One region of the Rhodococcus sp. NPDC003382 genome, then DNA from elsewhere that is predicted to be linked to it. Evidence: riboswitches for the same ligand, from Rfam matches in the RefSeq annotation. Region 1 holds a riboswitch; each other region holds the start of a gene.
The links. Region 1 has a riboswitch for thiamine pyrophosphate ahead of ACWDUD_RS15350 (TenA family protein). Riboswitches for the same ligand answer to the same signal wherever they lie in the genome.

Region 1 (10,313 bases):
GGTAGCGCGGGTCCCGGTGCCCCTCGGGCACGGCGACGAGAAGACGCGCGCCGGCCTGCAACGGCCAGAACAACTCCCACACGGACACGTCGAAGGTGACCGGAGTCTTGTGCAGCACCACGTCCGCAGGTCCCAGCCGGTACTGCTCCTGGCGCCAGCGCAGGTTGGTGACGATCGCCTCGTGGGTCACCGCCACGCCCTTGGGCCGGCCGGTGGATCCGGAGGTGAAGATGACGTAGGCGGTGTCGGCGGCGTGCAGGGGACGACGGCGGTCGGCATCGGTGAGCGGGTCCGCCGATTCCGATCCGAGGTCGAGGGCCGTCACGTCGAGCACCTCGATCCCGTCTGCGGGCACCGGCGCAGCGGTCTCGGTGAGCAGGACCGCGGGCTCGGCGACCTCGAGGATGTAGGCCAGTCGCTCGGCGGGATGGTCCGGGTCGAGCGGCACGTACGCACCGCCTGCCTCGAGCACCGCGTACACGGCCACGAGCAGATCGAAGGACCGGCGCAGGGCGACGGCGACGGTGAGACCCGGCCCGACACCGGACTCGACGAGGCGGCGGGCCAGCCGCCGGGACCGGTCCGCCAGCTCGGCGTAGGTGTACTCGGCGCCGTCGAACTCGACGGCCACGGCGTCGGGAGTGGCGGCGGCCTGCGCGGCGAAGGCGGCGGGCAGGGTGTCCGGTCGCGCCGGCTCCGGCGACGCCTGCTCCTCCCCCGCGAACGCGGCGAGGTCCTCGGACAGTTCGGCCAGAGCGACGGCGACCTCGTCGGGACCACTCCCGGCGAGCCCGGGCAGCAGTCCGGTGAGCACGACGGGAACGAGTGCGTCGGGTCCGATCGCGTCGCCCATGGCGGCGCCGAGCGCAGCCAGTTCCTCGTTGAGGCCGGCGTAGGTGACGACGGCACCGTCGCGCACCAGAGCGACCCGTTCGGGGTCACGCGAGACGACATTCGCGATCAGTCGCGGCAGATTCTCGAGTTCCGACCGTCCGGAATCCTCGACATCCCGCATCCCGTATTCCACCTTTCCCCACATCGCTGTGCGCAGGCGGAGTCGCCGTCGACACCCTCCCGCGACCGCCCGAGCGCGAGCCGGGAGGTCTCGCAGCATGGTCGTCGCACGGAATCGTCGGGCCCTTCACACCGCCGGAGACCGCGCTGACGATCGCCAAACATACAGGCTGTTTTGTGTCCACGGAACAGGTTGTCCGGACATTCCCGGCGCAGCCCCCGGGTCCGGTACCCCGGGGGCCCGTTGCGCGGAACGCCCTGCTAAGGTCGCGTTCGTCCGACACGGGGTGCTCCGCGCGCGCGGGGCTGAGATCACACCCGTAGAACCTGCATCAGGTAATGCTGACGAAGGGATGTCCCGGCATGTCTGTGCCTGTCGACGTTTCGCCTCTTGTTTCCACCGACCGCTTCACCGATCGGATGTGGCAGCACACCGAGACGCTGCGCCGGTCGATCGACGACCTCGAATTCCTCCACCGCCTGGGCGACGGAACGCTGCCGCTCGACGCCTTCCGCTTCTACATCGAGCAGGACGCGCTGTACCTCGCCGGGTACGCCAAGGCCCTCGCGCTGTTGTCCGCCAAGTCCCCGGATCCGGCAACCGCCGCGTTCTGGGCGACCAGTGCCGCCACGGCGGCCACCGAGGAGTCGGCGCTGCACAAGAGCCTGCTCACCGGCGGGGTTCTGCCGCCCGGTGAGGCCGCGCCCGCCCACTCCCCCGCCTGCCTCGGGTACGTCTCCTATCTCACGGCGACCGTCGCCACCGAGCCGTACGCGGTCGGTGCTGCGGCCGTGCTGCCGTGTTTCTGGATCTACGCCGAAGTGGGCCGCGACCTCGCCGCCCGCGCCTCCGGGGTCCTCGCCACCGACCCGCAGCACCCGTACGCGCAGTGGGTGACCACCTACGACGCCCCCGAATTCCACGCCGCGGTCGCGACCGCCCGCGAACTGGTCGACGCCGCGGCGGTCGCCGCCACCGACGCCGACCGTGCCGCGATGCTCGACGCGTTCACCGTCGCGACCCGCTACGAGCTGATGTTCTGGGACACCGCGCTGCACCGGCAGGAATGGCCGGAATCGTGACTCTCCGCCGCCTCACCGCCCTGCTGGTCGCGATCGTCGCGATCGCCCTGGTCCCCGCCTGTTCCTCGTCCGAATCGGACGACACGATCCGCTTCGCACTGGACTGGACGCCGAACACCAACCACACCGGCCTGTACGTGGCGATGCAGGAGGGTTTGTTCGACGAGGCCGGTCTCGACGTGGAGATCCTGCCGTACAACAACACGACCCCGGATACCCTCGTCGACGCGGGCAACGCCGAGTTCGGCATCTCCACCCAGGGGATGACGACCTTCGCCCGCGCCGCCGGATCGCACACCGTCTCGGTGCTCGCCCCGCTGCAGCACTGGGCGACCGGCATCGCCGTCAAGGCGGACCGCGCCGATCTCGCGCGGCCGAGAGACCTCGACGGTCACATCTACGCCGGGTTCGGCGATCCCGGCGACGAGGAGACGCTGCGTCAGGTCATCCGCAACGACGGTGGCCGCGGCGAGTTCACGTCCGTCATCCTCGGCACGTCCGCGTACGAGGCGGTGTACTCGGGAACCGCGGACTTCACCGCGTCCTATCTCGCGTGGGAGGGCATCGAGGCCGAACATCGCGGCCTGCCGATGCGCTACTTCTCGTACACCGACTACGGGTTCCCCGACGCCTACGCCATCGTGATCAGCGGCAACGAGGACTGGCTGGCCGAACACCCGGAGCAGGCACGCGCGTTCGTGCAGGCCGTTCAGCGCGGCTACGAGATCGCCGCCGAGGATCCCGAGCGCGCCGCCCGGGACCTCATCGACGCCAACCCGGGGGCCTTCGAGGACGAAGCGCTCGTCTTCGAGAGCCAGCGCATGCTCTCGGCGGACCAGCTGCGCGACGAGAACGGGAACGTGGGCACCCAGACCCTCGAACGCTGGACCGGCTACTCGCGGTTCCTGTACGAGAAGGGTCTGCTCGCCGGACCCGACGGCCGGCCGCTGACCGAGGAGCCGGACTGGTCCACCTACTTCACCGATGACTACCTCACGTCCTGACCCGTCGTCACCGCGCTGGGTCCGCATCGCCGCCCCCGCCGCGGTGGTCGTGCTCGCGCTCGTCGCGCTCTGGCAGCTGTACGTGACGGTCTCCGGGATCCGCCCGCAGGTGCTGCCCTCCCCCGCCCGGGTGCTCGGGCAGGGGTGGGCGCACCGCGACGACCTGGCCGCCCACACGTGGTCGACGTTGCAGGTGACGATCATCGGGTTCGCGGTGTCCCTCGTGGTTGCGTGGGCCCTGGCGATCGTCGTGGACTTCTCGCCGTGGCTGCGCCGCGCGCTGGTGCCACTGTTCGTGGTGTCGCAGACCCTGCCGATCATCGCGATCGCCCCGCTGATGATCATCTGGTTCGGTTTCGGGTTGCTGCCGAAGGTCCTGGTGATCGCGCTGGCGACGTTCTTCCCCATGGCGATCGGGCTGATCGAGGGGTTCGCCGCCGCGGACCGGGAGGCCGGGGCGTTGCTGCGCAGCATGGGCGCGTCCCGCGGCCAGGTGTTCCGGTACGTGCGCCTGCCGTCGGCGCTGCCGCGGTTCTTCACGGCGCTGCGCATCGGCATCACCTACGCGGTGGTCGGCGCGGTGTTCGCCGAGTACGTGGGGGCCACGTCGGGGCTGGGCATCTACATGAGCACCCAGAAGAACTCGTTCCGCACCGATCTGGTGCTCGCCGCGGTGCTCGTCACCGCCGCCCTGTCGCTGGCGCTGTATCTGCTCACCTACCTGGTCGAGCGGATCGTCGCGCCCTGGGCCCTGTCCACGGGGAGCCGCAGATGACCGCCGTGACCGTCTCCGCGGTGCACCGTTCCTTCGCGGACCGCGCGGTGCTCGACGGCATCGACTTCGACGTCGCCGGGGGCGAGTTCGTGTCGGTGATCGGACCGAGCGGCTCCGGCAAGTCCACGCTGTTCGGGCTGATCGCCGGCCTCGACACCCCCGACACCGGCACCGTCACCGTCGGCGGCGCACCGGCCGCGCCCGGCCGGGCCGCGTTGATGCCGCAGAAGGACCTGCTGTTCCCGTGGCGCAGCGTCGTCGACAACTGCGCGCTCGGCCTCGAGGTCCAGGGGATCCCGCGCGCCGAAGCCCGGGCGCGTGCCGCGAAGCTGTTCCCCGCGTTCGGGCTGGCCGGGTTCGAGAATGCGCGTCCGGGGGAACTGTCCGGCGGGATGCGCCAACGGGCGGCGCTGGCACGCACGGTCGTGCAGGGCCGCGACGTCGTGCTCCTCGACGAGCCGTTCGGCGCGCTGGATTCGCTGACCCGCACCGACATGCAGCTGTGGTTGCAGGACGTGTGGATGCGGGACCGCTGGACCGTGCTGATGATCACGCACGACGTGCGCGAGGCGGTGTTGCTGTCCGATCGGGTGCTCGTGCTCTCCCCGCGCCCGGCGCGGATCCGGCACGAGGTGCGGGTCCCGCTGCCGCGGCCGCGCACGCTCGAGACCCTCACCGACCCGGAATTCGTGGCGCTGGAACGCGAACTCGTCGACATCCTCCACACGAAGTGAAGGTCACGACGCAACCTTCGGCCGACCGATGAACCGGCTCGAACGAATACCGAAGTGCGCCGGTCGGACTCTTCCCCTCGCGAGGAATCAACGATGCCTGACAAGGAACGGACGGAGAACGACCACATCGTCCGCAGGCGCGAAAGTGACTGCGTCGATTCCCGATTCCGCGAAGGTGACCCGGATTTCGCGAGCATGAGGTGCTTCGTCTTGTTGTCGCTCGACAGTCGTTTCGACCAGATAGCTGCGCCGGTACATTCGCCCCGCCTGCTCCCAGGTGTCCACCTCGACGAGGATCGGCCCCTCGCTGGCGAACCCCGGCAGGTCTGCCGCTTTGATGGACGCGGTTACGATGCTGGTGGGCGCCTGCTGGATGGCAGAAGACATGGCGGCCGTCCTTCCCTTCGGTCGAGGGCGTGACACTGCACCACGCTCGGTGGCTGTCACAGCGACTCTACTCGCGGACGATGCGGTAGACCTGCACTCGGTGTCACGGTCGTGGATCGGCGAGCCGACAGGGCGCACGTCGCGCTCGTCAACTCGGTGAGCGCGCGGAATGCGGTCCCCGTCGATGGTTGCGGTGGTGTTCCTCGACCCTCGACCTGATCCACCCATTTCTGTTGTGCCTCAGCCATCTTCGCAACATGGCTGCGGGCAGCGGACCGTGTCCGGGACGGCTGCAACGACCGACTTCCGGATTCAGCTCGCCGCAGGGGCCGGGCTGTCGGGGTGAGGCAGTGTGGCGACGAGGCCGGCGATCAGAATGTCGAGGCCGCGTTCGAGTTCCGCAGCACCGTCGTACGACGCCAGTACGGGTGCGAGGCTGCGCAGGAGCGGGAACTCGCCGATCGGCAGGCGATGCAGGCCCAGGCGCAGCAGGTCTTCGTGCTCGTCGGGTCGTTCGACGAGTTCCTGGAGTTCGTTCAGGACGTGACCGTAGAGGAAGCCGAAGAGCGCCCGGTAGACGTGCAGGGCGTCGGTCGCCGTGAAACCGGCCCGGGTGAGCAGGGTGAGGATGTCTTCGAGCGGACGCAGTGTTCCCCGGGGCCGCAATCCGAGGGGCGTCTCGAGGGGCCGGGTGACCAGCAGTGGGACCACGTGGGGATGCTCGAGCGCCAACCGGCGGAAGTTCCGGGCGACCTCCCGGAGTTGGCTTGTCCAATCTCCCTCGTCGGTGCCGACCCGGAGTTGTTCGAGAACGCTCTCGGCGACGGCGTCGAGGAGAGCGGCTTTGTTCGGGGCGTGACGGTAGAGGGTCATCGGGTCACGGCCGAGGACCTTGCCCAGCCGGCGCATGGACAACGCATCGACGCCGTCGCGGTCGACGATCTCGAGTGCCGCAGCGACGATTCGCTGCTGGGTGATCGGGCTACGTTCCGGGCCTGGATCACCGCCTGAGCTGCGCGGGGGACGAGCGGGAGATTCGGCCATCGGAACCCTTCCTTCACTCACTGTCCTCCACCGTAGACCTCTGCCGTAGACCTTGTGTGTAGGTCTACAGTGTTGACACCTCGGCGGCGGCGGCGTTGACTGGTCCTACAACGTGGACCTCGGGCAGCGGTCACGATCATCGTCTTCGGGAACGTCCTTCCCGCCGGTCGCTCTCGCCGCCCCGCACCCGGGGTTTCCGGGTGAGGTCGGAACCTGGAGCACACCATGGCCATCTCCGACATCAAGGAGTACGCCCACCTCGCCGCCGAGGACGTCGAGTCGCTCAGCGACGAGCTGACCGGCATCCGCCGCAGTGTCATCGAGTCGCTCGGCGCCGCCGACGCCGCCTACATCCGCCGCACCATCGCCTTCCAGCGGATACTGGATGCCGCTGCGCGGCTGGTGATCCACGGCAGCAGGAGCCTGCCGGGCTGGATCCTCGGGACGGCAGCGCTCGGCGTGGCCAAGAGCGTCGAGAACATGGAGATCGGCCACAACGTCTCCCACGGCCAGTGGGACTGGATGAACGACCCGGAAATCCACTCCAGCACCTGGGAATGGGACATGGCAGGCCCCTCGTCGCAGTGGCGCTACTCCCACAACTACCGCCACCACGTGTTCAGCAACGTCGTCGGACTGGACGACGACCTCGGCTACGACGTCTTCCGCATCACCCGCGACCAGCCGTGGAAGCCCGTACATCTCCTGCAGCCGCTGCAGAACCTGTTGCTGGCAGCCACGTTCGAATGGGGCATCGCTCTGCACGACGTACACGCCGAACAGAACCTTGCCGGTGCCGGGAAATCCGACCGCTTTCGAGTGCTGATCCGGAAGGTCGCCCGCCAGACGGGCAAGGACTACCTGCTCTTTCCCGCCCTCACCGGACGCCGCTGGCGGCGAACACTGACGGCGAACCTGACCGCGAATCTGCTGCGGAACGTGTGGGCGTACGTGGTGATCTTCTGCGGGCACTTCCCCGACGGCGCCGAGAAGTTCACCCTCGCCGAATTCGAGAACGAGACGAAGGCCGAATGGTATCTGCGGCAGATGCTCGGCACGGCCAACTTTCGGGCCGGCCCGGTGATGGCATTCCTGAGCGGCAATCTCTGCTACCAGATCGAGCACCACCTCTTCCCCGATATCCCGAGCAACCGCTATGCGGAAATCTCCACCAAGGTGAAAGCACTGTGCGACAAGTACGACCTGCCCTACACCACCGGCCCCCTTGCACGGCAGTACCTGCTGACGTTGCGCACCATCCACAAGCTCGCACTGCCCGACCGATTCCTGCGAGCGACCGCCGACGATGCCCCGGAGACGGCCTCCGAACTGAAGTTCCGCGCCTCGTGTGAGACCGGCGTCGAGTTTCCGGCTTCCCGCACCGGGCTGCGGACAGCCCTGCGAAACCTGTCCGGGCATCGTCGCACCTGCTGACGGAGAACTCCCCTCCTCGGGCAGCTCGCCGGCGTAGTACCTTGCCGTCGACGACCGCTCGTTCGGCAGGTCGCGATACTCCCGTCGGGCCGCAGGAACTCTTCGACCCTCCGGCCTCCCGTCACGACAATTGCAGTGCCGCTTCGAGTTCCACGAGCGACTCGTCCAGGTGCACCAGGATCCGCTGCAGGCTCGGAACCGCACGGCGCCCGCCCACGACACCGAAGTCGACGGACTTCTCGGTGTTCGTCACCGTGATGTTCAACGCCAGACCGTCCATGACTATCGAGGTCGGATAGATCCCCTCGAGATGGGATCCCATCCAGTACAACGGATTCCGAGGACCCGGTACGTTGGAGATGACGATGTTGAACGGTGGCGGGGTCAGCCGGACGAACCCGGGAACCGGAGCCAGGCCGAGCGGCGAGATGATGAACCCGGACCACGCGAGCGCCTGCAGTGCGGTCATGTCACCGAACAGCGACTTGCCCTGGCTCATGGAGTCGGAGATCACGGAGAGCCGATCGAGCGGGTCCGCGCGGTCGGTGCCGAGATTGCACAACGTCACCCCGACGCTGTTGCCGCCGTCGCCCGGCCGATCCTTGGGACGCAGCGACACCGGAACCATCGCGATCAGCGGATCATCCGGCAGCGCATCGTGTTCGAGCAGATATGCCCGCAACGCACCGGCGCACATCGCCAGGACCACATCGTTGCCCGATACGTCCGCGGCGCGGCGCACGCGGGCGAGTCGCTCGCGATCCCAGGATTGCGCAGCGAACCGTCGCGCACCTCCGATCGGCACGTTGAACATCGTGCGGGGCGCCTCGTACGGCAGTGCGACCTTGCGCGGACCGACGGCGAGCCGCCCGATCCGCACTGCGGCCGGAACAGCATCGGCGACATCACCGGCCAGCGACCGCGCCGTCCCGAGCAACGCTCCGGCCGTCCCGAGCAACGATCCGGACGGCGCAGCGCCGTCGCTGCCGGCTCGGTCCGGGCGCGGCAGGTGCCACGGGGCGATCGGCTCGGCGAGATCCGGGTCGGGGCTCAGGGTGCGCTGCAGCAACCGCAGCGCCGACACCCCGTCGACCAGCGAATGGTGGATTTTCGAGTACCACGCGAACCGTCCACCCTCGAGCCCTTCGATCAGGTACATCTCCCACAGTGGCCGGTGCCGGTCCAGCAGGGTGCCGTGTAATCGCGAGACGAGGGCGAACAGTTCCCGGAACCGGCCGGGAGCAGGCAGTGCCGAGTGCCGCACGTGGTATTCGAGGTCGACGTCGCGGTCCTCGGACCACCACACGTGCCCGAGCGTCGAAACCGGATCGCCGGGACGTCGGCGGAACAGCGGGTCGATGTCGGTGACGCCGATCATGCGGGCGTACAGATCGGCGACGTAATCCGGTCCGGCATCCGCGGGCGGAGTGAACAACTGGACCGATCCGACGTGCATCGGGTGTTCGCGGGTCTCGGCGAACAGGAATATCGAATCCGTAACGGACATGATTCCCACCTGCGGTGCCCCTTTCGCGAGGATCTCTATCCAGTTACGAACCTGCCGACCATGTTACGTCGGTCGTACCCTCGGGTATCCGGAGTTCAGCAAGCATCCACTGGGGAAGGGGCGAGCGAAAGCAGCGACGAGGAGGCCGCGCATGAACACCGCACTGGCACGTACAGCCCTGTCCACCGCAGCCCTGTCCACCGCAGCCCCGATCGCGCTCGTGAGCACCCCCGTGCTGGTGCGCGAATTCGCCGGGATCAGCACCGCGTCCCGCCTGCTGTCGGCGTCGGTGCGCCGGACCGTTCGCCCCGCCATCGATGCGTGGGCGCTGGCACCGAACCTTCCGTGGCCGACCACCCTCGTCGAGCGGCTCGCGTTTCCGCTCGCCCAGGTGCCCGGCACGCGGCGGTGGCCGGTGAAGCTGCCGACCTGTCCGGCCGAATACCTCACCGGGCCCGGCGTCGACACGGCGGTACCGGGTGGGCAGACCACCATCCTGTATCTGCACGGCGGCGCATTCCTGTGCTGCGGGTTGGGCACCCACCGGCAGATGGTGTCGCGGATCTCCGCGGCCACCGGCGCCCCGGTGCTCAACGTCGGCTACCGGATGCTGCGCGGACACCCGATCCGCCACTCCGTCGAGGACGGGGTCGCCGGGCTGCGATGGCTCCTCGCTCAGGGTGTCCCTATCGAACGCATCGTGATCGCGGGCGATTCCGCGGGGGGATTCCTCTCGTTCGCGGTGGCGCTCGAGTCGCTGCGGCTGGGCCTGGGCCGGCCCGCGGGCATCGTCGCGCTGTCACCGCTGACCGACCTCGATCCGCACGGCAAACTCGACCACCCGAATTCGCGGCACTGCGCGCTGTTTCCGCGCCGGGCCGTTCCCGCCCTGGCCTCCCTCATCGAGCGGGTCGACACGGCCCGCGGCGCCGGCCACGAACCTGTCGGCTCACCCGTCGATGCCGACCTGAGGGGTATGCCGCCCACTCTGATCCAGACCGGTTCGCACGAGATGACATTCGCCGACGCCGAGCTGATGGCGCACCGACTCGGCGCCGCAGGGGTGCCGTGTGAACTGCAGATCTGGGAACGTCAGGTGCACGTGTTCCAGGCCGCATCGGCCGTGGTGCCCGAGGGCGCTCGCGCGGTCGCCGAGATCGGTTCCTTTGTCCGGGCCCTCGACGTGAGCGCCACCCGGAACCAGGCCGGGTGATCCACGCGTTCGGCCACGTGGCCCAACCGCCCGCCGATTGCCGGATGTGACGCGCGTCGTCGAAACACGCGGGACGCGTGTCGAATCCACGTGCACCGGCTGTCCGCTCTGTACTGTT
Region 2 (10,313 bases), on a different contig from region 1:
GGGGTGGGGGAGCACCGGTCCGAGGTCCGGTTGGACGCGCTGGCGGGACTCGAACGGCTCGGGATCGTCGTCGACCCCGAGTCGAACGCGGCCGAGAGAGGGGACGAACGTCGCATCTCCGCGCCGGAATCGAAGGTGGAGGTGCTGGTGATCCCGACCAACGAGGAACTGGCCATCGCCCGGGCCGCGGCCGCGTTCGCAACAACCTCGTAGGGCTGACCGTCGGGTCCGCCGACGGACAAGACATCAGCGCGCTGTCGGCTGCGCGCGGATATCCCCCGGCTGCGCGGGTTCGGTTGACAGATGCCACGGTCAGAGGAGGCTGCGAGGGCGGATCGCGTTCGCCAGGTCGACGAGGGTGTACCGGTGCGTGCGCGCCGGTGCGCTGCGTGCCAGCGCCCGCAGCGCCGCCTCGGTGCCCCTCCGCAGACCCTTCTCGGTGAACGGGACCCCGAGGATCGGATCGAGGGACTTACGGGAGGCATGGCCGGCGCGCACCCACTCGAGGGCCGTGCCCAGCACCAGTGTGCGCATCTGCAGGGCGCGGCCCTCGTCGAGGGGCAGAGCGTCGACGCGGTGCGCGGCCTCGCGCAGTTCGGCCTCGGTCACGTCGTCGATCGGTCTGTCGTGCAACATGATCAGGATGCTCGTCATGCTGGCCACACTGTGGTGCCGAGACGTCGCGGGCACCTGGTCGAGGGTCGCGACCGCGCCGGCCAGGTCGTGACGGTCGGCGAGCTGACGGGCCAGTCCGAACGCGGCACTGACGATGTTGTGGTCGGTGCGCCACACCGTCCGGTAGTAGTTCTCGCAGAACTGCCGCCACGCCTCCGGATCGTCGCTCTCCCATTGCTGCAGAATGAGTTCCGCGGTCGCGGCCAGGGCGATCTTCGGGGCGGTCTCGCCGGGTAGCGCCTCGAGCACCCGTTCGAATCGGTCGAACGCCGTCTGGAATTCACCGAGCAGCAGCGCGGCGATCCCGGCGTGCCAGTCGATCCGCCAGTCCATGCCCAGGTCGCGTTCGAGATTGCGGAGGATCTCCTCGGCCCGTTCCCCGTGCCCGAGGTCGAGGTGGGCGCGGACCTCGGCGAGGGCGATCTCGCGGGAGAACGAGACGTCGGCGGTGCCCACGACCCGTTCGAGCCCGTTGTCGCGGGCGTGCCGCAGTGCGTCGAGTGTCTGCTGGGGCTCGCTGTGCACGGCAGCGGCGAGCAGCGCCGCGCTGGGGTCGTTCGGATCGATCAACGGAACCGGAAGGGCCCCGGCCACATCCCGCGCAGAGATGTTCTTGTCGCGGACGATGCCGTCGACGAACACGTCCGTCTGCGCGACGGCCTCATCGGTGCCGAAGGTGGTGCGCTGGCGACTGAACTTCGCCGACAGCCCGGGGTGCTCGGTGCCCGTCTGCTGGGACAGGACCTCGCGCAGCACACCGGTGAGCTGCCCGGCCATCTCGTCGGCGGACCGGAACCGCCGTTCCGGGTCGGGATCGGTGGCGCGCAACAGCAATCGATGGAACGAGTCGTACTCGGCGAGCAACGGTGCCTGTTCGGTCGTGGGCAGCCCGTCGACGTAGCGGCCCTTGTCGACGGGCAGGTCCAGCGTCAGCGCTGCCAGGGTCCGGCCGGCGGTGTAGATGTCGGTGACCGGAGTCGGTCCGGTGCGGACGATTTCGGGTGCCTGGTAACCCGGCGTGCCGTACAGGTAGCCGTAGTCCTCGATGCCCGAGACCGCCCCGAGATCGATCAGTTTGGTCTGCTCCTCGGTGACCATGATGTTCTCGGGTTTGAGGTCGTTGTAGACCAGTCCGATCTCGTGCAGATAGCCGAGCGCGGGCAGGACGTCGAGGATGTACGCGATGGCCTGCTCGATCGGCATCCGTTCCGGTTTGGTGTAGGTGTCGAGGATCTCGCGCAGGGTGTGCCCGCCGACGTATTCCATGACGATGTATCCCATCGGGACACCGTCCGGCCGCGGATGCTCGACGAAGTTGTAGATCCGGACGATGCTCGGGTGCGAAACCTCCGCGAGGAACTGCCGTTCGGCCATCGCGACCGCCTGCGCCTCGGCGTCGCCGGCGTGCAGCAGGCCCTTGAGCACGACCCAGCGATCGCTGACGTTGCGGTCGACAGCCAGGTAGATCCAGCCCAGCCCGCCGTGCGCGAGACAGCCCTTGATCTCGTACTGCCCGGCGACCAGATCTCCGGGGGCGAGATTCGGGGTGAACTCGAACGGCGTGCCACACGACGGGCAGTTGCCCGAGGAGGGTCCGGGACCGGAGGCGGTGCTGCGCCCCACCGGTTTTCCGCACTTCCAGCAGAACCGTTTGCCCTCGGCGACCCGAGGATCGCGCAGGACGACACTCGCCGGATCGAGCGGCGCCGGAACCGGGACGTCGACGAGACCGGCGATGCGCCGGCGCAGCAGTCCACGGGGACGCGATCGGCGGCTCGAGCCGCGCTGCGACGGCCCGGTCGGCGGGAGGGAGGCACGCCGGGTCGACTCCGTGGACTGCGCCGCGCCGGGGCGTGGGCTGCGCTGGGTCGACTCGGTGGGTTCCGCCGCGTCGGGGCGTGGGCTGCGCTGGGTCGACTCGGTGGGCTCCGCCGCGTCGGGGCGCGGGCCGCGCTGGGTCGCCGGTCCGCCGGGGAGTTCGGTATCGGCCATCGGATCGTCCCTCAATCCACATACGTCGCGGTCGGCGGTGCCGGTGTCGGCCCGAGGACGGAGAGCCACCTGTCGTACAACTCCGCCCAGGTGCCGTCGCGGCGGATTCGATCGAGTGTGCCGTTCACGAACCGCACGAGATCGTCGTTGCCCAGGGTGATGCCGACACCGTACGGCTCCACACCCATCGAGGCGCCGACGATCTCGAGATTGGGATCCTGGGATGCGAGACCGGCGAGGATGGTGTCGTCGGTGCTCACGGCCTCGACCTGCCCCTGCTGCAGGACGACGAGACAGTCCGCCCACGCCGGGACGGTCAGGATCGACGCCGACGGCTGCACCTGCTGCATGCGGGTCAGCGAGGTGGTTCCGCGCACGATGCAGACCCGCCGGCCCGCGAGATCCGCGGCATTGCGGATGTCCGATCCCTTGACCACCAGGACCCGCTGCTGGGCCAGGAAGTATGTCGACGAGAAGTCGACGCGTTCCCGGCGGGCGCACGTGATCGACATGGTCTTGGCGACGATGTCGACGGTGGAGTCCTGCAGCGCCTGCTCGCGGTCGGCAGAGTTGAGGATCCGGTAGTCGATCAGGTCGGGATCCCCCAGCAGATCGCGCGCGATCTCCCGGGCGATGTCGACGTCGAAACCGGCGATGCGGCCGGTGGCCGGATCACGGAAGCTCATCAGATTGCTGCCGGTGTCGAGACCGACCACCAGCCGGCCGCGGGCACGGATCGCGTCGAGTGTCGGTCCGGTCGTCGCGCCGTCGGGCCGCAGGCTCGCGGTCGGATCCCCGCAGTCGGGCATTTCCGGTTGCGCAGTGGGGGAGGGCGCCAAGGTGGCGCGTTCGGGCAGCGGCACCTCGCTGTAGGGGACCTCGACCCGGGGCAGCGGGGACACCGGCGTCGACGCGCACCCGGCGACGGCGACGACACTGCACAGTGCCGCCACCATCAGCGCCACGCGGCTCCTCACTGGTACTCCCGAAGTCGAGGCCACAATCCGATGGTGACACCGATCAGCGACACCAGGGTGAGCACCACCGCGGCAGGTGCCAGCGCGGACAAGAGCTGGGAGGCGCGGTCCTCGTTGGAACGCAGCTCGGAGCGCGCCGCCTCGATGCCTTCGGCCAAGGCGTCGTCGACGACGGCGAACTGGGCCGCCGATTCGTTCGGACCCGGACCGACCGCCAGGACCGCCGCTGCGGTGTAGTCACCGCGCTGCAGAGCGGCCACCGTCCGTTCGTGCGATTCCATCCATTCGTTGCGGGCGGCGATCGCACGGGCCACGGCATCGTCGGTGACAGCGTCTCCACCCGGGTGGGATTGCAGTAGCTCGCCGAGCCGGGCCATGGACTGTCGGAACGCGGCATCGTATTCGCCGGTGCTGTCCCGCCGGGCCAACAGCAGCGTCTCGGCGGTGCGGGACTGCTGGGCGGTGATGCGGGCCGCGGCGACCGTCCCGAGCGGCTCGGCGCCGTCACTGATGGCGCGTTGCGTCGCACTCGACGACACCAGCCCCGCGACGAGCAGCCACACCAGCAGCAGGCCGGTCGCGGCGATCGACAGGAGCAACCCGGGATTGAGGGCACGCCGGCTGATGCGGGAGATGATCAGGTGGATGCCGCCGAGCGCGGACACTGCGGCGATGAGCAACCCGATCGAGAACCACGGTGGCCGGACCGCGGCGTGCTGGGTGTCCGTGACGGCACGGACACCGAGCATGTGCAGTTCCTGTGCCATCGGCAACAGCGAGGTCTGCATGAGGTTCGACGCTTCGCCGAGGTACGCGCTGCCCACCGGATTGCCCGAGCGGTTGTTGGCCCGGGCCGTCTCGATCAGGCCCGTGTACACGGTCAGCCGCCCGGAGATCCCCGACAGGAGGCGGGCACTGTCCGGGTCGTCATCGGCACCGATGGCCGCCGCGACCAGCTGCGCCGACGCCTCCGCCACGGCCTGCTCGTACCGCTCGCGGACGGCCTTCGGTTCGATGCCGCCGGAGATGAACCCGGTGACCGCCGCCGCGTCGGCGACGGACAACGCGCTGTAGAGATCCTGGGACGCGTCCGCCAGCGGCTCGATCGTCGACAGCAGATGATCGTGCGTGGCCTTGCGGCTGCTCACCGTCTGGGTCGCGACGAACCCCGAGATCGCCACCAGGATCGACACGAGCGTCCCGAGCACGATGAGCTTGGCGGGTGTCGAGCGCAGCACGGCACCCAGATCGTCGGGCACCTGCGGGCCGCTCGACCGTCCCTGCTCGAAAACCCGGGCGGTCCGTGTCTCGGGGGCCCGCTGCTCGGCGTGGTCGGGGCCGGGGTCGATCGTGGGGTGTAGGCGAGGGTCCACCAATCGCCCCTTTCGGTGTTGCACAGTCCTTGGCGAGCATATAAGCAGTACGAACAGGAATGCGCTGCGCGAGTGCGTCGGAACAGGGGTTCGACAGCCCGCGGCGGCCGGTAGGGAGGACGGACACGATGCGCGGTGACGGTGACGGATGGGCCGTCGGCCCCGACGGCGATCGCCGGTGGGGCAAGCACGGTGCGGCCGGGCTGTTGTTGCGTGCGCCTCTGCCCGACGGCCGGCCCGCGGTGCTGCTGCAACACCGCGCCGCGTGGAGTCACCAGGGCGGAACCTGGGCGCTGCCCGGCGGCGCCCGCGACAGCCACGAAAGCACCGTCGACGCCGCGGTACGCGAAGCGCACGAGGAGACCGGCATCGACGTGTCGGTGGTTGCGGTCCGAACCGAGCGCGTCACCGCCGGGGTCGTCGGCGGCTGGACCTACACGACCGTCGTCGCCGACGCCGGGATCCCGCTGGCCACCGTCCCCAACGGCGAGAGCACCGAACTGCGATGGGTGCCGGAGGTCGAGGTCGAGGCGATGGCGCTGCACGCGGGGTTCGCCGCGTCCTGGCCGACGCTGCGCACCCGCGTGGTCCGGGTCCTGCTCGACACCGCGAACGTGCTCGGCTCCCGCCCGACCGGCTGGTGGCGCGACCGGCCGGGAGCGACCGGGGCACTGCTGAACGAGCTGGCGGCGGTGCTGCCCCGGACCCTCGAACTGCCCGACGGCGGGTTCGGCTGGGTGACGCAGATCGAGGCCGTGCTCGAAGGCCAGGCCCGGGACGCGATCGTCGAGGACGCCCGCATCCCGGTGCACGCCGCCACCGGAAGCGGGGACGACGAACTGGCCCGCCTCGCCGGGGCGACCGCCACCCTCACGTCGGAGGTGACGGTGGTCGTGACCGCCGACCGCGGGCTACGGGAGCGCCTGCCCGATTCGGTGATCGCGTTGTCGCCCTCGACCGTCCTCGACTGGCTGTAGACGGTTACGCAGGTAGACCGGCCTTCAGCGCAGCGGCCGCGGCACGCGGATCGGCGGCCTTCGTGATCGCCCGAACCACCGCGACACGGGTGGCGCCGGCGGCGACCACCTCGGGCAGTCGCTCGATGTCGATCCCGCCGATCGCGAACCACGGACGGGTCGGATGCGACTGAGCGACCTCCCGGATGACCTCCAGACCCGCCGCGGTGCGGCCCGGCTTGGTCGGGGTGTCCCATACCGGGCCGGACGCGAAGTAGTCGACACCCTCCTCGATCTCGGCGAGGGACGCCTGTGCGCGGCTGCCCGTGGATCGGCCGATGACGATGTCCGGACCGAGGATGTTGCGGGCGTGGGCGACCGGCAGATCCCCCTGACCCAGATGCAGGATGTCCGCGCCCGCCGCCAGTGCGATGTCGGCGCGGTCGTTGACGGCGAGCAGTGCGCCGTGGCGCCGGCACGCGTCGGCGAGGATCTCGAGCGCGGCCAGTTCGTCGCGTGCCTCGAGGCGGCCGAACTTCTTCTCGCCCGCCGAGTCCTTGTCACGCAACTGGATGATGTCGACTCCGCCGGCGAGGGCTTCCTCCGCGAATCGAGCCAGGTCGCCGGTGTCCCGGCGGGCGTCGGTGCACAGGTACAGACGCGCGTCCGCGAGTCGTTCCCGAGGTGAAGGATGGTTGCCACGATAGGAAGTCACAGCCCAGACGGTAACCTCTGAGGGAGAGATGACAACACGGGAGTCCCGGGGAACGCGGGGCTGAGAGGGGGCCTGCCGGCCCCGACCGTTATGACCTGACCCGGATCATGCCGGCGCAGGGAGTGAGGTGGACGCAGGATGGGAACGGTAGCCGTCGTCGGTGGCGGTGTCATCGGGTTGTCGATCGCGTGGCGCGCGGCGAGCGCCGGCTGGGACGTGACAGTGCACGACCCGACCCCCGGAGCGGGCGCATCCTGGGTCGCCGGTGGCATGCTCGCGCCGCTGTCGGAGGGCTGGCCCGGCGAGGAACACGTCCTGGAACTGGGCGCGGCGTCACTCGCGCGCTGGCCGGAGTTCGGGGACCGGTTGCAGCGCGCGACCGGGTGCGACCTGTTCACCTCGGACGGGTCGCTCACTGTCGCGCTGGATGCCGCCGACGCCGCCGACCTGCGCACCGTCGCGGAATGGGTGCAGGCGCAGGGCCACGAGATGCGGGTGCTCACCCGTGCCGAGATCCGGGAGCTCGAGCCGTCGCTCGGCCCGCGGATCCGCCTCGGGTTGCTCGCCCCGACGGAACTGGCCGTGGACAACAGGATCCTCGTCGACGCCCTGCATCGCGCCTGCGTCGAGGCCGGGGTGCGGTTCGTCGCGACCGCGGTCGATTCGCTCGACGCGCTGCCCGCGGACCGGGTGGTGCTCGCGGCGGGTTCGGCGTCGGCCCGGTTGTGGCCGGGCCTTCCGGTGCGGCCCGTCAAGGGCGAGATCCTGCGGTTGCGGGCCCGGCCCGGTGTCACCCCCGCCCCGAGCCGCACCATCCGCGGCAGTGTGCACGGCCGGCCGGCCTATCTGGTGCCGCGCGGCGACGGTCTCGTCGTCGGCGCCACCCAGTACGAGGCCGACGACACGCAGGTGACGGTCGCCGGGGTGCGGGACCTCATCGCCGATGCGGAAGCGCTGCTGCCGGCGATCGGCGAGTACGAGCTGTACGAGGCGACGGCGGGACTGCGGCCGATGAGCCCGGACAACCTGCCGTTGATCGGGCGGCTGTCCGAACGGGTCGTCGCCGCGACCGGGCACGGACGCAACGGGGTCCTGTTCACCCCGATCACCGCGGACGCCGTGCTCGCCGAACTCGCCGACGATCCGCTCGCCGAAGCGAAAAACGCCGACCCGCAAAGATTTTCGAAGGAAGGGCTGTGATGACGAACCCGATCTCGGTGGGGATCACCGTCAACGGTGAGGACCACTACTTCGCCGAGGCGCCGACGGTCGCCGAACTGCTGGTGCAGCTGGGGCTGCCGGAGAAGGGCATCGCGATCGCCGTCGACGGCGCGGTGTTCCCGCGCGGGCGGTGGTCCGAACCGGTCGGAAAGGGCTGGCAGATCGAGATTCTCACGGCGGTCCAGGGTGGCTGAGCTCCGTGACCCGGCACACGACCTGCCGCAGCTGACCATCGCCGGACGCACCTTCGCGTCGCGGTTGATCACCGGCACCGGCGGCGCCGCGAATCTCGCGGTGCTCGAGGAAGCGCTCGTCGCCTCGGGTACCGAACTGACCACCGTCGCCATGCGACGCGTCGACGCCGCCTCCGGCACCGGGGTGCTCGACCTGCTGCGCCGCCTCGACATCACCCCGCTCCCGAACACCGCGGGCTGCCGCGGCGCGAAGGAAGCGGTGCTCACCGCGCAACTGGGCCGCGAGGCCCTCGAAACCGATTGGGTCAAGCTCGAGGTCATCGCCGACGAACGCACCCTGCTGCCCGACGCCATCGAATTGGTCTCGGCGGCAGAGCAACTCGTCGACGACGGGTTCGTGGTCCTGCCGTACACGACGGACGATCCGGTCCTCGCGAAGCGCCTCGAGGACGTCGGATGCGCGGCGGTGATGCCGCTCGGCTCGCCGATCGGCACCGGACTGGGCATCGCCAATCCGCACCACATCGAGATGATCGTCGAAGCCGCCGGTGTCCCGGTGGTGCTCGACGCGGGCATCGGCACCGCGTCCGACGCCGCCCTCGCGATGGAACTGGGCTGCGACGCGGTGCTGCTCGCGACCGCGGTGACCCGGGCCAAGGACCCGGCTCTCATGGCGTCGGCGATGCGGCACGCCGTCGAGGCAGGTTTCCGGGCCCGGCACGCCGGACGGATCCCGAAGCGGTTCTGGGCGCAGGCGTCCTCGCCGCTCGAACCCTAGGGCCGGTGTCGGATCCGGCGGCTGCTCGTCGGGCGTGTCCCTGCACATTCCGGATGGATCGGGCAGGGTAGGGGTCATGATCGAAGTGACGGGACTGACCAAGACCTTCGGATCGACGACGGCAGTGGACGACGTGACGTTCACGGTCCGGCCCGGCATCGTCACCGGCTTCCTCGGTCCGAACGGTGCCGGTAAGACCACGACGATGCGGCTGATCCTCGGTCTCGACCGGCCCACTGCCGGCACCGCCCTGATCGGCGGGCGACCCTACCGGGAGTTGCAGCGGCCGCTGCGCACCGTCGGGGCGCTGCTCGACGCGAAGTGGGTGCATCCGAACCGGTCGGCCCGCGCGCACCTGCGGTGGATGGCCGCGTCGAACGGGCTGCCCGCGTCGCGGGTCGAGGAAGTGCTGCGTCAGGTGGGCCTGACCGAGGTCGCGAACAAACGCGCGGGTGGGTTCTCGCTCGGCATGTCACAGCGTCTCGGTCTGGCCGGGGCCCTGCTCGGCGATCCGCAGGTGCTGTTGTTCGACGAGCCGGTCAACGGGCTCGATCCCGAGGGGATCGTGTGGATCAGGCGGTTCATGCAGGCACTCGCAGCCGAGGGCCGGACCGTTCTGGTGTCGAGTCACCTGCTGTCGGAGATGGCGCAGACCGCCGACCACCTGCTGGTGATCGGGCGGGGCCGGCTCATCGCCGACACCTCCGTCGACGCATTCGTCGCGCAGGCCTCCGAAGCGGTGGTGCGGGTGCGCAGCCCCCAACTCGACGTCCTGCGGGCCGCGCTCGTCGAGCGCGGGCACGCCGTCCACGACGACGACGGTGCGCTCGTGGTCACCGGCGCGACCGCGGCGGAGGTCGGAGAGCTCGCCGCCGCCCGGTCGGTGGTGCTGCACGAACTCGCCGGACAGCAGGCCTCGCTGGAAGAGGCGTTCATGAAGATGACCGGTGGCGACGTGCAGTTCCACGGCACCGGCGCCGATTCCGTGATGAAGGGTGGCCTGTGATGAGCGTGGCGATCGACACGTTGCGAGCCGAACGCATCAAGCTGACGTCGGTGCAGTCGCCGTTCTGGTGCACCGTGGTGATCGTCGCGCTCGGTCTGGGCCTGGCCGCGATCCTCGGTGCGGCGGCGAAGGCGTCGATGTCCTCGGACGACGAAACGGTCCGCTTCTATCCCACCGTCGACGTCGCCGTCAGCGGTGTGACCGGTTTCGGTGTGCTGGTGTTGATGATCCTGGCGGCGCTGTCGGTGACCAGCGAATACCGGTTCGGCGTGATCCGCTCCACGTTCCAGGCTCTGCCGAACCGCACGGTCGTCCTCGCCGTCAAGGCACTGCTGATCGGTGTGCTCGGCGCGGTCCTGACCGGGGTGCTGGCGTTGGCCGCGGTCTATCTGACGAAGGCGCTCGCCGGGTCGGAGGCCGGACGGG
Region 3 (10,313 bases), on a different contig from region 1:
CTGCCCACCGACGGCTTCACCACGCTGAACAGCATCTCATCCGTGGGCGCGTTCATCCTCGGCGCGTCGACGCTGCCGTTCCTGTGGAACGTCTTCAAGAGCTACCGGTACGGCCAGGTCGTCACGGTCGACGACCCGTGGGGTTACGGCAACTCGCTCGAGTGGGCCACCTCCTGCCCGCCGCCGCGGCACAACTTCACGGAGCTGCCGCGCATCCGTTCGGAGCGTCCGGCGTTCGAGCTGCACTACCCGCACATGTCGGATCGGATGCGCGCCGAATCGCACGTCGGCTGGGGCAGCGGCAGCCACGAGGTCACCGAAGGAGCGAACCTCCAGGATCTCGCCGACCGCACGCCGAAGGAATACTGACCGCCCGCGATCGTGGAGTACCGACCGCCCGCGGTCAGGGTTGTCGAGTCAGTGCTCGGCGGGCGCGACGCCGAGTCGCTCGCACGCCGCGTGGTAGAGCGCCACCACCGCGCCACGGATCGCCGCCCGGTCGCCGGCCGGTTCGAGCCACGGCACCCGCACGATCCGCTCGTCGCCGTCGCCGGTGGTCAGCTGCCACTGCCCCGCCTCGGCGTCGAGACCGATCATGCGCGCCGCCGTGGCGGTGGGCTCCGCGAAGGCACGGACGATCAGCAGGTTGTCGTCGGCATGGTCGTCGTTCATGTGTCCGGTCACGGCAGCAACGACGTCGGCATCGAATCGAGTCACGGCGAGGAGCCTAGCGAAGCCGAAACCGGCGCAGACAGCCGCGCATCGGTCACGAGTCGGTAAAGACCCCGGGGCGGGTCGCGACCCTGGCATACGCTCGATGTCTGCCGATGCTGGACGCGGGCGGATAACGGAAAAGCGGATGGATCGGAGATCCGGATGCGAATCGCGGATGTGCTGCGCAACAAGGGCCGGAACGTGGTGACCGTGCCCCCGACCGCGACGGTCGGGGAGGTTGTCGAAGTCCTGGCCACCCGAAACCTGGGTGCCCTGGTCGTCCTCGAGGACACCGCCCCGATCGGCATCGTCACCGAACGCGACGTGGTCCGGCTGATCCACGTGCACGGCCCCGGCGTCCTCGATGCACGCGTCTCCGACGTGATGACCACGGCGATGTACACGTGCCTGCCGAGCGACAGCGTCGACAGTCTCGCCGAGACCATGACCGAGCGGCGGATCCGGCACCTGCCCGTGCTCGTGGACGGGCACCTCGCGGGCATCGTCAGCATCGGCGACATCGTCAAGAGCCGCATCGACGAACTGCAGGCCGAACGCGACCAGCTCGAGTCGTACATCGACCACGGCTGACGACCACCGCCTACGCCGGGGCCCCCACCTCGTAGGCAGCCTCGAGCGCCTCGAGTTCCGCGCCGAGATGATCGAGCAGTGGATGCAACTGCCGGATGCTGCGCCCGCACGACGTGAGACCGAACGCGATCTCGCCGTCGGTGCTCGTGCACGTGATGTTCAGCGCCTGCCCGTCGACCGGCACCGACAGCGGATACAGGGCGTCGACGCGGCAACCGTTCCAGTACAACGGATCCGTGGGACCGGGCACGTTCGAGACGATCACGTTGAACGGTGGCCGCGGCAACGCCCGGTTCCCGGTGAGCACCCCCACCGCGAGCGGCGCGATGCCCAGGGCACTCGCCGCGAGCCGCGACACCGTCGACATCCCTTCCATCGACTGCTTGCCCTCGGCCATCGAGTCCCGGACGGCCTTCAGGCGGGCATGCGGGTCCGCGAGGTGGGTAGCGATATTGCACATGAGGACGCCGACGTCGTTGCCGCCCGGATCCTTGTCCTTGCGCAGCGACACCGGGACCATCGCGATGAGCGGATCGTCGGGCAGGGCGTCGTGTTCGAGCATGAACGTGCGCAGCGCGCCCGCCGACATCGCGAGCACCACGTCGTTGACGGTGGCATCGGCAGCCTTCGCGACCATCTGCACGCGTTCGAGCGGCCACGAGCGGGCCGCGAACCGGCGTGCCCCCGCGATGGGCACGTTGAACATGCTGTTCGGCGCGGACAGCGACATCGACCCACCGCGGTCGTGCAGCGCCCGATCGACGGTCCCCACCAGCGCCGGCACGATCCCGACGGCCTCCGCGACGGTCGCGCGCACCGCGCGGACGATCGCGCCGGGCAGGTCGATGGCGGTGCCGACCGCGGACCTCGCCGGGTTCGAGCGGTCCACGGTGCCCCACGGCGCCGGCATCCCGGTCTCGCACGGATCGGGGGAGAGCACCCGCCGCAGCAGTTTCATCGCGCCGACACCGTCGGCGAGGGCGTGGTGGATCTTGACGTAGATCGCGTACCTGCCGTCGGCCAGCCCCTCGATCAGGTAGATCTCCCACAGGGGCCGGGACCGGTCCAGGACGGTGCTGTGCAGGCGCGACACCAGCTCCCACAGCTCGTCGATACCGCCCGGTCGCGGCAGGGCGTTGAAGCGCACGTGGTGGTCGAGATCGAAGCGAGGATCCTCCTCCCACGCCCACTGCCAGAGCGTGGACAGCGACCGCACCGCGCGGCGGCGCCACAGCGGCGCCACAGCGTCGTCGCGGGACAACGCCTCGACGAACAGAGCTCGAACGTCCTGATCGGTGGCGCCCTCCGGTGGCTGCAGCAGCAGCAGTCCCCCGACGTGCATCGGATGCTCACGGGACTCGCCGAGCAGGAACATCGAATCGGTCGGTGACATCGGTAACCGCATTCGGTTTCTTTCCGCTACCCGCCACGCGAGAGCTCACTTCGGGGTGAGCCCCCTGCAGCTCACCGGAAAAGCACCCGCAGTGAGAGCGATCACATCGGGTGCTCTCCAAAGTTCTACGTGATGAACCACCGGGATCGCCACCGTTCGAACGACCGATCTGATGCACTGCGAATGCATGTTCAGTTACCGGTGTCCGTGGCCCGGGCCGCGGCGAGGCCGGAATCGGGTCGCAGCGGTACCTCCCGCCAGAGCAGCACCAGCACGACCGTCACCACACCGACGACCGAGGTCACGAGGAAGACCGTGTCCATCGCGTCGGCGAACCCGTCGGCGAGCGGTCGCGCGAGAACCGGGTTCAGCCGCTGCACGATCGAACTGTCCCCGAGCACCGATTCGAGCGCACCCGGATCCCGTTCGAGCACACCGCGGGCGAACGACGCGTCGACCGGATCACCCCCGCGCGTCGCCGCGGTCAGCGCCGACCGGAAACCGGGATCGGCGGCCGCGGCGGCCAGACGCTCGGCGATCGCGGAAGTGACTCGGGCGAACAGGATCGACAGGAACACCGCCACCCCGAGGGTGCCGCCGATCTGCCGGAAGAACGTGGCCGCCGCGGTGGACACCCCCATGTCCTGCGGTGGCAACGCGTTCTGCAACGCGAGGGTGATCGGCTGCAGGAGATTGCCCAGGCCGAACCCGAGGATCGCCATGTAGGCCATCACGAGCGCCAGCGCCGTGTCCGTGGCGATCGTGTGCAGCAGGAACATGCCGACGGTGAGCATCGCCGATCCGATGATCGGGTAGATCCGGTAGTGCCCGGTGTGCGCGATGAGCTGGCCCGAGAACACCGAGCCGGTCATGATGCCGAGCACCATCGGGATCATCTGCAGCCCGGCGACCGTCGGTGACGATCCACGCACCACCTGCAGGTACTGCGGCAGCAGTGAGATGCCTCCGAACATCGCGGTGCCGACGAGCAGCGAGATCAGCACACCCAGCGCGAACGTGCGATTGCGGAAGAACCGCATCGGGATCAGCGCCGCGTCCTTCATTCCGATCTCGACGGCGACGAACACCGCCACCCCGACACCGCCGACGAGATAGCAGCTCACCGCCGGGCCGCTGCCCCAGCCCCATTCGCGGCCCTGTTCGGCGACGACGAGCAGCGGCACCACCGCGACGACGAGCGCCAGCGCACCCCACCAGTCGATGCGGATCGCCCGGCGCTGCGCGGGCAGCCGCAGATTGCGGGCCACCACCGCGAGGGCGAGCACCCCGACGGGAACGTTGACCAGGAACACCCACCGCCAGCCCGTGATACCGAGCAGGCTGCCGGTCCCGGCGAAGAAACCGCCGAGGACCGGACCGAGCACGCTGGAGACGCCGAACACGGCGAGGAAGTACGCCTGGTATTTGGCACGTTCGCGAGGCGCGAGGATGTCGCCGAGAATCGCCAGCGCCAGCGACATCAGGCCGCCGGCGCCGATGCCCTGGATCGCCCGGAACGCGGCGAGCATGTACACCGAGGTGGCGAACGAGCACAGCAGCGAACCCAGCAGGAACACGGAGATCGCCGTCAGGTACAGCCGGCGTCGCCCGTAGATGTCGGACAGCTTGCCGTACAGCGGCGTCGTGATCGTCGCGGTGACGAGATACGCCGTGGTGACCCACGCCTGCAGCGCATAGCCGTTCAGGTCGTCGGCGATCGTCCGGATCGCGGTGGCGACGACGGTCTGATCGAGGGCGGCCAGGAACATCCCCAGCATCAATCCGCTGAGGATGGAGAGGATCTCGCGGTGCGTGAACGCGACCGATGCGGCCGGGTCGGCACGGTCGCGGTCGGTGCCCGTCACCGTTCCACTCTGTGCCCGGCCCGGCCCGTCGGCAAGTACCACCTGTCGTCAGCGGCGTGACCTCGCCGGACACGCCCGGCGTGCTCGCCGACCCGACCCTGCCGCCGTCCCGTTCCGCCGGCGAACCCTCAGGGGGACGGGACGGCGGGTGTCTCGAGGTAGACCGTGCCGCCGGCGGCTCGGAACTCGGCGGATTTGTGCTGCATCCCGGCGACGACCGCCTGCTCGGTGGCATCACCGAACCGGTCCCGGATGTCCTGGGAGATGCGCATGGAGCAGAACTTCGGCCCGCACATCGAGCAGAAGTGCGCGGTCTTGGCCGGTTCGGCCGGCAGCGTCTCGTCGTGGAACTCCTCGGCGGTCTCCGGATCCAGGGACAGAGCGAACTGGTCCCGCCACCGGAACTCGAAACGCGCCTTCGACAACGCGTCGTCACGCTCGGCGGCACCGGGATGACCCTTGGCGAGGTCCGCGGCGTGGGCGGCGATCTTGTACGTGATCACCCCGGTCTTCACGTCGTCCCGGTTCGGCAGTCCCAGATGCTCCTTCGGCGTGACGTAGCACAGCATCGCCGTGCCGTAGCGGGCGATCTCGGCGGCCCCGATCGCGGAGGTGATGTGGTCGTAGCCCGGGGCGATGTCGGTCACCAGCGGGCCCAGGGTGTAGAAGGGCGCGCCGTGACACAGCTTCTGCTGCCGCTCCACGTTCTCCCGCACCAGGTGCAGCGGGACGTGGCCGGGCCCCTCCACCATGACCTGCACGTCGTGGGCCCAGGCGCGGGCGGTCAGCTCGGCGAGGGTGTCCAGCTCGGCGAACTGGGCGGCGTCGTTGGCGTCGGCGATCGACCCGGGCCGCAGCCCGTCACCGAGGGAGAAAGCGACGTCGTAGCGGGCGAAGATCTCGCAGAGCTCGTCGAAGTGGGTGTAGAGGAAATTCTCCTCGTGGTGGGCCAGGCACCACCCGGCCATGATCGACCCGCCCCGGGAGACGATGCCGGTGACCCGCTCGGCGGTCAGCGGCACGTAGCGCAGCAGCACCCCGGCATGGATGGTCATGTAGTCCACGCCCTGTTCGCACTGCTCGATCACGGTGTCGCGGAAAATCTCCCAGGTCAATGCTTCCGCCTGCCCGTTGACCTTCTCCAGGGCCTGGTAGATCGGCACCGTGCCGATCGGCACCGGGGAGTTGCGGATGATCCACTCCCGGGTGGTGTGGATGTCCTCGCCGGTGGACAGGTCCATCACGGTGTCCGCGCCCCAGCGGGTGGCCCAGCGCATCTTGTCCACCTCCTCGGCGATGGAGCCGGTCACCGCCGAGTTGCCGATGTTGGCGTTGATCTTCACCAGGAACGCCCTGCCGATGATCATCGGCTCGGACTCGGGATGGTTGATGTTGGCCGGGATGATCGCCCGCCCCGCCGCCAGTTCGGTGCGTACCAGTTCCACATCGCAGTTCTCCCGCAATGCCACGAACCGCATCTCCTGGGTGATGATCCCGGCCCTGGCGTAGTGCATCTGCGTGACCGTCCGGCCCGCCTTCGCCCGCACCGGGACGCGGCGGGGGCCTTTCCACTCCCGGGACGCCTCACCACGCCGGGCGGCCGAGCGACCGTCGTCGAGCAGATCCCGTTCCCGGCCCGGGTACTGCTCGACGTCGCCGCGAGCGGCGATCCAGGAGGCCCGTGCCGGCGGGAGCCCGACCTCCGGGTCGCTGCCGGGACCCTCGGTGCGGTAGACCCGCAGTGGCGGGTTCGGGACCCCGCCCGGGGAGTTCTCCAAGCGGATTTCCGTGACGGGAACGTGGAGGTCGTGTTCCTCGTCGTGGACATGGGTCAGGGCATGGGGGTTCGATGCGCTCATCGGAACTGTGCCTACTTCCTTCGCCGGCATTACCCGGACAGGTTCGACGGTCGCAGGCTGCGTCAGCCCGATCTCAGCCCCTGCAATAGGGCTCCCGTGTGGACGGCACCGACACTAACACCGTTGCCGGCCCGGGTATCCCACCAGGGTCCGCACCGACGGTGCGCCTTCAGGGACTTGCGTTGCTGTGATGGATGTTTCGTGGTCACGATGGATGTTTCGTGGTCACGCGGATTGGGCATCGCCGAGATCGCACCCGGTGCTGTCGATATCCATTCGTACACCGCTGCTTCCGTCGTCCGGAACGTCGCGCCGAGCTCCTCCGCGTCGAGATACATACTGCTTGAATGTGCTGTCTTGTAATGCAATTCGATATCGTCGGCCGCCACGGCACCTATGCGGTGCGACAATTCAGGTGTCGAAGGGAGACCCGCGATGACCCAGACACGACCCGTGATCAGGGACGACGTCGAGGAATCGATCGGCGGTGGCGAGGACGTCGCACCCCCTGGGCTCGGGATGGCCCTCGGCGCCCTGGCCGATGTGTTCGGCCACGGACGGACAGTGGCCCGGCACAGCGCCGCGTTCGGCAAGGAACTGGCGAAGATCGCCGTCGGCCGGTCGACGGTGGCCCCGGCCAAGGGCGATCGCCGGTTCGCCGACCCGGCATGGGATACACACCCGGCCTACCACCGCCTCGAACAGACCTACCTGGCGGCCACGGGCGCCGTCGACGGCGTGGTCGACGACGTCGGCCGCGCGATCGACGCGCGCCGGGCGGCCGAGGCCAAATTCGCAGCCGACATCCTCACCGCGGCTCTGGCCCCGACGAACTACCTGTGGACCAACCCCGCGGCACTGAAGGAAGCGTTCGACACCGCCGGACTCAGTCTGGTGCGCGGCACCAAGCATTTCGTCTCCGATGTGATCGAGAACCGGGGCATGCCGTCGATGGTGCCGCGCGACGCCTTCACCGTCGGTAAGGACCTCGCGGTGACCCCGGGAGCGGTGGTCTCCCGCGACCCGGTCGCCGAGGTGATCCAGTACACCCCCACCACGACCACGGTGCGCAGCCGGCCGGTGCTGGTGGTGCCGCCACCGATCGGCCGGTACTACTTCCTGGACCTGCGGCCGGGACGCAGCTTCGTCGAGTACAACGTCGGCCGGGGCCTGCAGACCTTCATGCTGTCGTGGCGCAATCCCAGCGCCGAGCAGGGCGACTGGGACATGGACACCTACGCCGCGCGGATACTCCGGGCGATCGACGAGGTGCGGGAGATCACCGGCAGCGACGACGTGAACCTGATCGGGTTCTGCGCCGGCGGCATCCTCGCCACTACGGCGCTCAACCATCTCGCCGCTCAGGGCGATGACCGGGTGCACAGCATGGCGTACGCGGTGACGATGCTCGACTTCGGTAACCCGGCCTTGCTCGGCGCGTTCGCGCGCCCCGCGCTGGTCCGGTTCGCGAAGGGCCGCTCGCGCCGCAAGGGCCTGATCAGCGCCCGGGACATGGGCTCGGCGTTCACCTGGATGCGTCCGAACGATCTGGTGTTCAACTACGTCGTCAACAACTACCTGATGGGACGCACCCCGCCGGCGTTCGACATCCTCGCCTGGAACGCCGACGGCACCAACCTGCCCGGCGCCCTGCACGGTCAGTTCCTCGACATCTTCCGCGACAATCTGCTCGTCGAGCCGGGCGGGCTCACCGTGCTGGACACGCCGGTGGACCTGAAGTCGATCACCGTGCCCACCTTCGTCTCCGGTGCCATCGCCGATCACCTGACCGCGTGGCGCAGCTGCTACCGCACCACCCAATTGCTCGGCGGCGACACCGAGTTCGTGCTCAGCTTCTCCGGGCACATCGCCAGCCTGGTCAACCCGCCCGGCAACCCCAAGGCCCACTACTGGACCGGCGGCACACCGGGCCCGGATCCGGACACCTGGCTCGAGCACGCCGAACGACAGCAGGGCAGCTGGTGGGAGGCCTGGGCGGACTGGGCAATCGCCCGCAGCGGAGAGGAGACCGCCGCACCCGCCGCACCCGGCAGCGACCGGTATCCGCCGCTCGAGGCTGCCCCCGGCCGGTACGTGCGCGACCTTCCCGCCGACTGACCACCGGCCTGCACCCTGCATCAGGACAGCGGCCGCGGTGCCGAGCTCTCGTCACCGCGGCCGACTCCGCTCACTTCGCCTGGCGCGGAGGAAGATTCGCGCCGGATCGACGCCCGAACCGGTGTTACATGTCCAGGCCGAGATCGAGGACCGTCACCGAGTGCGTGAGCGCCCCGACCGCGAGGTAGTCGACGCCGGTGCGCGCGTAGTCCGCGGCGACCTCGAGGGTCAGCCCACCGGACGATTCGAGCCGGGTCTGCGGCGCGTGGGTGTTGCGGCGCTGCACCGCGATCTGCGTCTGCCACACCGGGAAGTTGTCGAGCAGGATCAGCTCGGCCTTCTCGGCGAGCACCTCGTCGAACTGTTCGAGGCTGTCCACCTCGACCTCGCACGGGATGCCCGGGGCGTGCGCACGCACTGCGCGCAGCGCCGCGACCACCGAACCGGCGGCGGCGACGTGGTTGTCCTTGATGAGCGCCTCGTCGCCGAGACCCATGCGGTGGTTGACGCCGCCACCGACGCGCACCGAGTACTTCTGCAGGGCGCGCATCCCGGGCAGCGTCTTGCGGCTGTCGCGGATCTTCGCCTCGGTTCCGGCGACCGCGTCCACCCAGTGCGCGGTCGCGGTGGCGATGCCGGACATGTGGCACATCAGGTTCAGCATGGTGCGCTCGGCGGTGAGCAGGCCCCGCGTCGGCGCCTCGACGGTGAGCACCGGCTCACCGGCCTGCACCCGATGCCCGTCCTGGACCCGGTCGAGCACCTGGTAGTTGCCGTCGCCGATCACCTCGTCGAGGACCATCAGGCCCACGTCGACGCCGGCGATCGTGCCCGGTGAGCGCGGCACCACCGCCGCGGCCGCGACCGCGTCCGCCGGCACCGTCGCTTCGGACGTGACGTCGGCGCCGTAACGCAGGTCCTCGTCGAGCGCGACCCGGATCAGGGTGAGGATCTCTTCGCGGTCGAGGCCTTCGGGCAACTCGGTGGCCATTGTCTAACGCACTCCTGTCAGGTCGGGGATGGTCAGGGCGACGTCGCCGTCGACCAGGCGGATCTCGAGGCTGCGCGCCTGCGCCGGATCGGTGTCGGGGCAGTCGCTGCGGGTGTGGCAGCCGCGGCTCTCGGTGCGGGCGCGTGCCGCGACGAGCAGCGCGTCCGCGGTGACGGTCAGCGCGGCGTCCTCGAGCGCGGTGGCGTCGGCGCACAGGGCGTACTCGGCGTCCAGGAGGCCGGCCTGGGCCGCGGCGAGCCCGGCGTCGTCGCGGACGACCGGGGCGTGGCGCGTCATCAGGGCCTGCAGGGTCGCGCGGTCCGCGCGCCGGCGGGCCGGCAACGTCGCGTCGGTCGCTTCCACGCGCAGTCCGGCGCGTTCCTCGGCGGCGGCGTGCCCGGCGCGTTCGCCGAGCACGAGTCCTTCGGGGAGGCTGTTCGACGCCAGCCGGTTCGCACCGTGCAGGCCGGTGCGGGCGACCTCCCCCGCCGCGTACAGGCCGGGCACCGCGGTGCGGCCGTGCACGTCGGTGACGACGCCGCCGCACGAGTAGTGCGCGGCCGGGGCGACCGGGATCAGGTCGACTGCCGGGTCGAGACCGACGGCCAGGCACGAGGCGGTGATCGTCGGGAACCGTTCGGCGAAGCCGTCGAGGTGCCGGGCGTCGAGGTACACGTGCTCCTCCCCCAGCACGGCGAGCCGCTCGGCGATGGCACGGGAGACCACGTCGCGGGGTGCGAGATCACCGAGCGGGTGCACGCCTGCGGTGATCGAGGCGCCGC

Region 2: linked by a shared signal. The riboswitch ahead of thiO (glycine oxidase ThiO) and the one ahead of ACWDUD_RS15350 (TenA family protein) in region 1 are both predicted to bind thiamine pyrophosphate.
Region 3: linked by a shared signal. The riboswitch ahead of thiC (phosphomethylpyrimidine synthase ThiC) and the one ahead of ACWDUD_RS15350 (TenA family protein) in region 1 are both predicted to bind thiamine pyrophosphate.

Annotation. Positions count from the first base shown of each region.
Region 1 covers NZ_JBSFRH010000020.1:34,924-45,236, reverse strand. The annotation lists gene ACWDUD_RS15355 (amino acid adenylation domain-containing protein) at 1-1,015, opposite strand, end outside; TPP riboswitch at 1,288-1,385, shown strand; gene ACWDUD_RS15350 (TenA family protein) at 1,378-2,097, shown strand; gene ACWDUD_RS15345 (ABC transporter substrate-binding protein) at 2,082-3,101, shown strand; gene ACWDUD_RS15340 (ABC transporter permease) at 3,082-3,876, shown strand; gene ACWDUD_RS15335 (ABC transporter ATP-binding protein) at 3,873-4,610, shown strand; gene ACWDUD_RS15330 (hypothetical protein) at 4,698-4,997, opposite strand; gene ACWDUD_RS15325 (TetR/AcrR family transcriptional regulator C-terminal domain-containing protein) at 5,310-6,041, opposite strand; gene ACWDUD_RS15320 (fatty acid desaturase family protein) at 6,267-7,475, shown strand; gene ACWDUD_RS15315 (WS/DGAT/MGAT family O-acyltransferase) at 7,597-8,982, opposite strand; gene ACWDUD_RS15310 (alpha/beta hydrolase) at 9,134-10,195, shown strand.
Region 2 covers NZ_JBSFRH010000013.1:89,635-99,947, reverse strand. The annotation lists gene ACWDUD_RS11715 (acetate kinase) at 1-213, shown strand, start outside; gene ACWDUD_RS11710 (tetratricopeptide repeat protein) at 313-2,667, opposite strand; gene ACWDUD_RS11705 (glutamate ABC transporter substrate-binding protein) at 2,679-3,623, opposite strand; gene ACWDUD_RS11700 (hypothetical protein) at 3,641-5,017, opposite strand; gene ACWDUD_RS11695 (NUDIX hydrolase) at 5,146-5,994, shown strand; gene thiE (thiamine phosphate synthase) at 5,999-6,688, opposite strand; TPP riboswitch at 6,715-6,829, shown strand; gene thiO (glycine oxidase ThiO) at 6,827-7,888, shown strand; gene thiS (sulfur carrier protein ThiS) at 7,888-8,103, shown strand; gene thiG (thiazole synthase) at 8,096-8,881, shown strand; gene ACWDUD_RS11670 (ABC transporter ATP-binding protein) at 8,958-9,887, shown strand; gene ACWDUD_RS11665 (ABC transporter permease) at 9,887-10,313, shown strand, end outside.
Region 3 covers NZ_JBSFRH010000032.1:4,613-14,925, forward strand. The annotation lists gene ctaD (aa3-type cytochrome oxidase subunit I) at 1-369, shown strand, start outside; gene ACWDUD_RS20635 (DUF2470 domain-containing protein) at 418-717, opposite strand; gene ACWDUD_RS20640 (CBS domain-containing protein) at 877-1,305, shown strand; gene ACWDUD_RS20645 (WS/DGAT/MGAT family O-acyltransferase) at 1,316-2,710, opposite strand; gene ACWDUD_RS20650 (MDR family MFS transporter) at 2,890-4,563, opposite strand; gene thiC (phosphomethylpyrimidine synthase ThiC) at 4,692-6,422, opposite strand; TPP riboswitch at 6,421-6,530, opposite strand; gene ACWDUD_RS20660 (PHA/PHB synthase family protein) at 6,858-8,540, shown strand; gene nadC (carboxylating nicotinate-nucleotide diphosphorylase) at 8,665-9,531, opposite strand; gene ACWDUD_RS20670 (L-aspartate oxidase) at 9,535-10,313, opposite strand, start outside.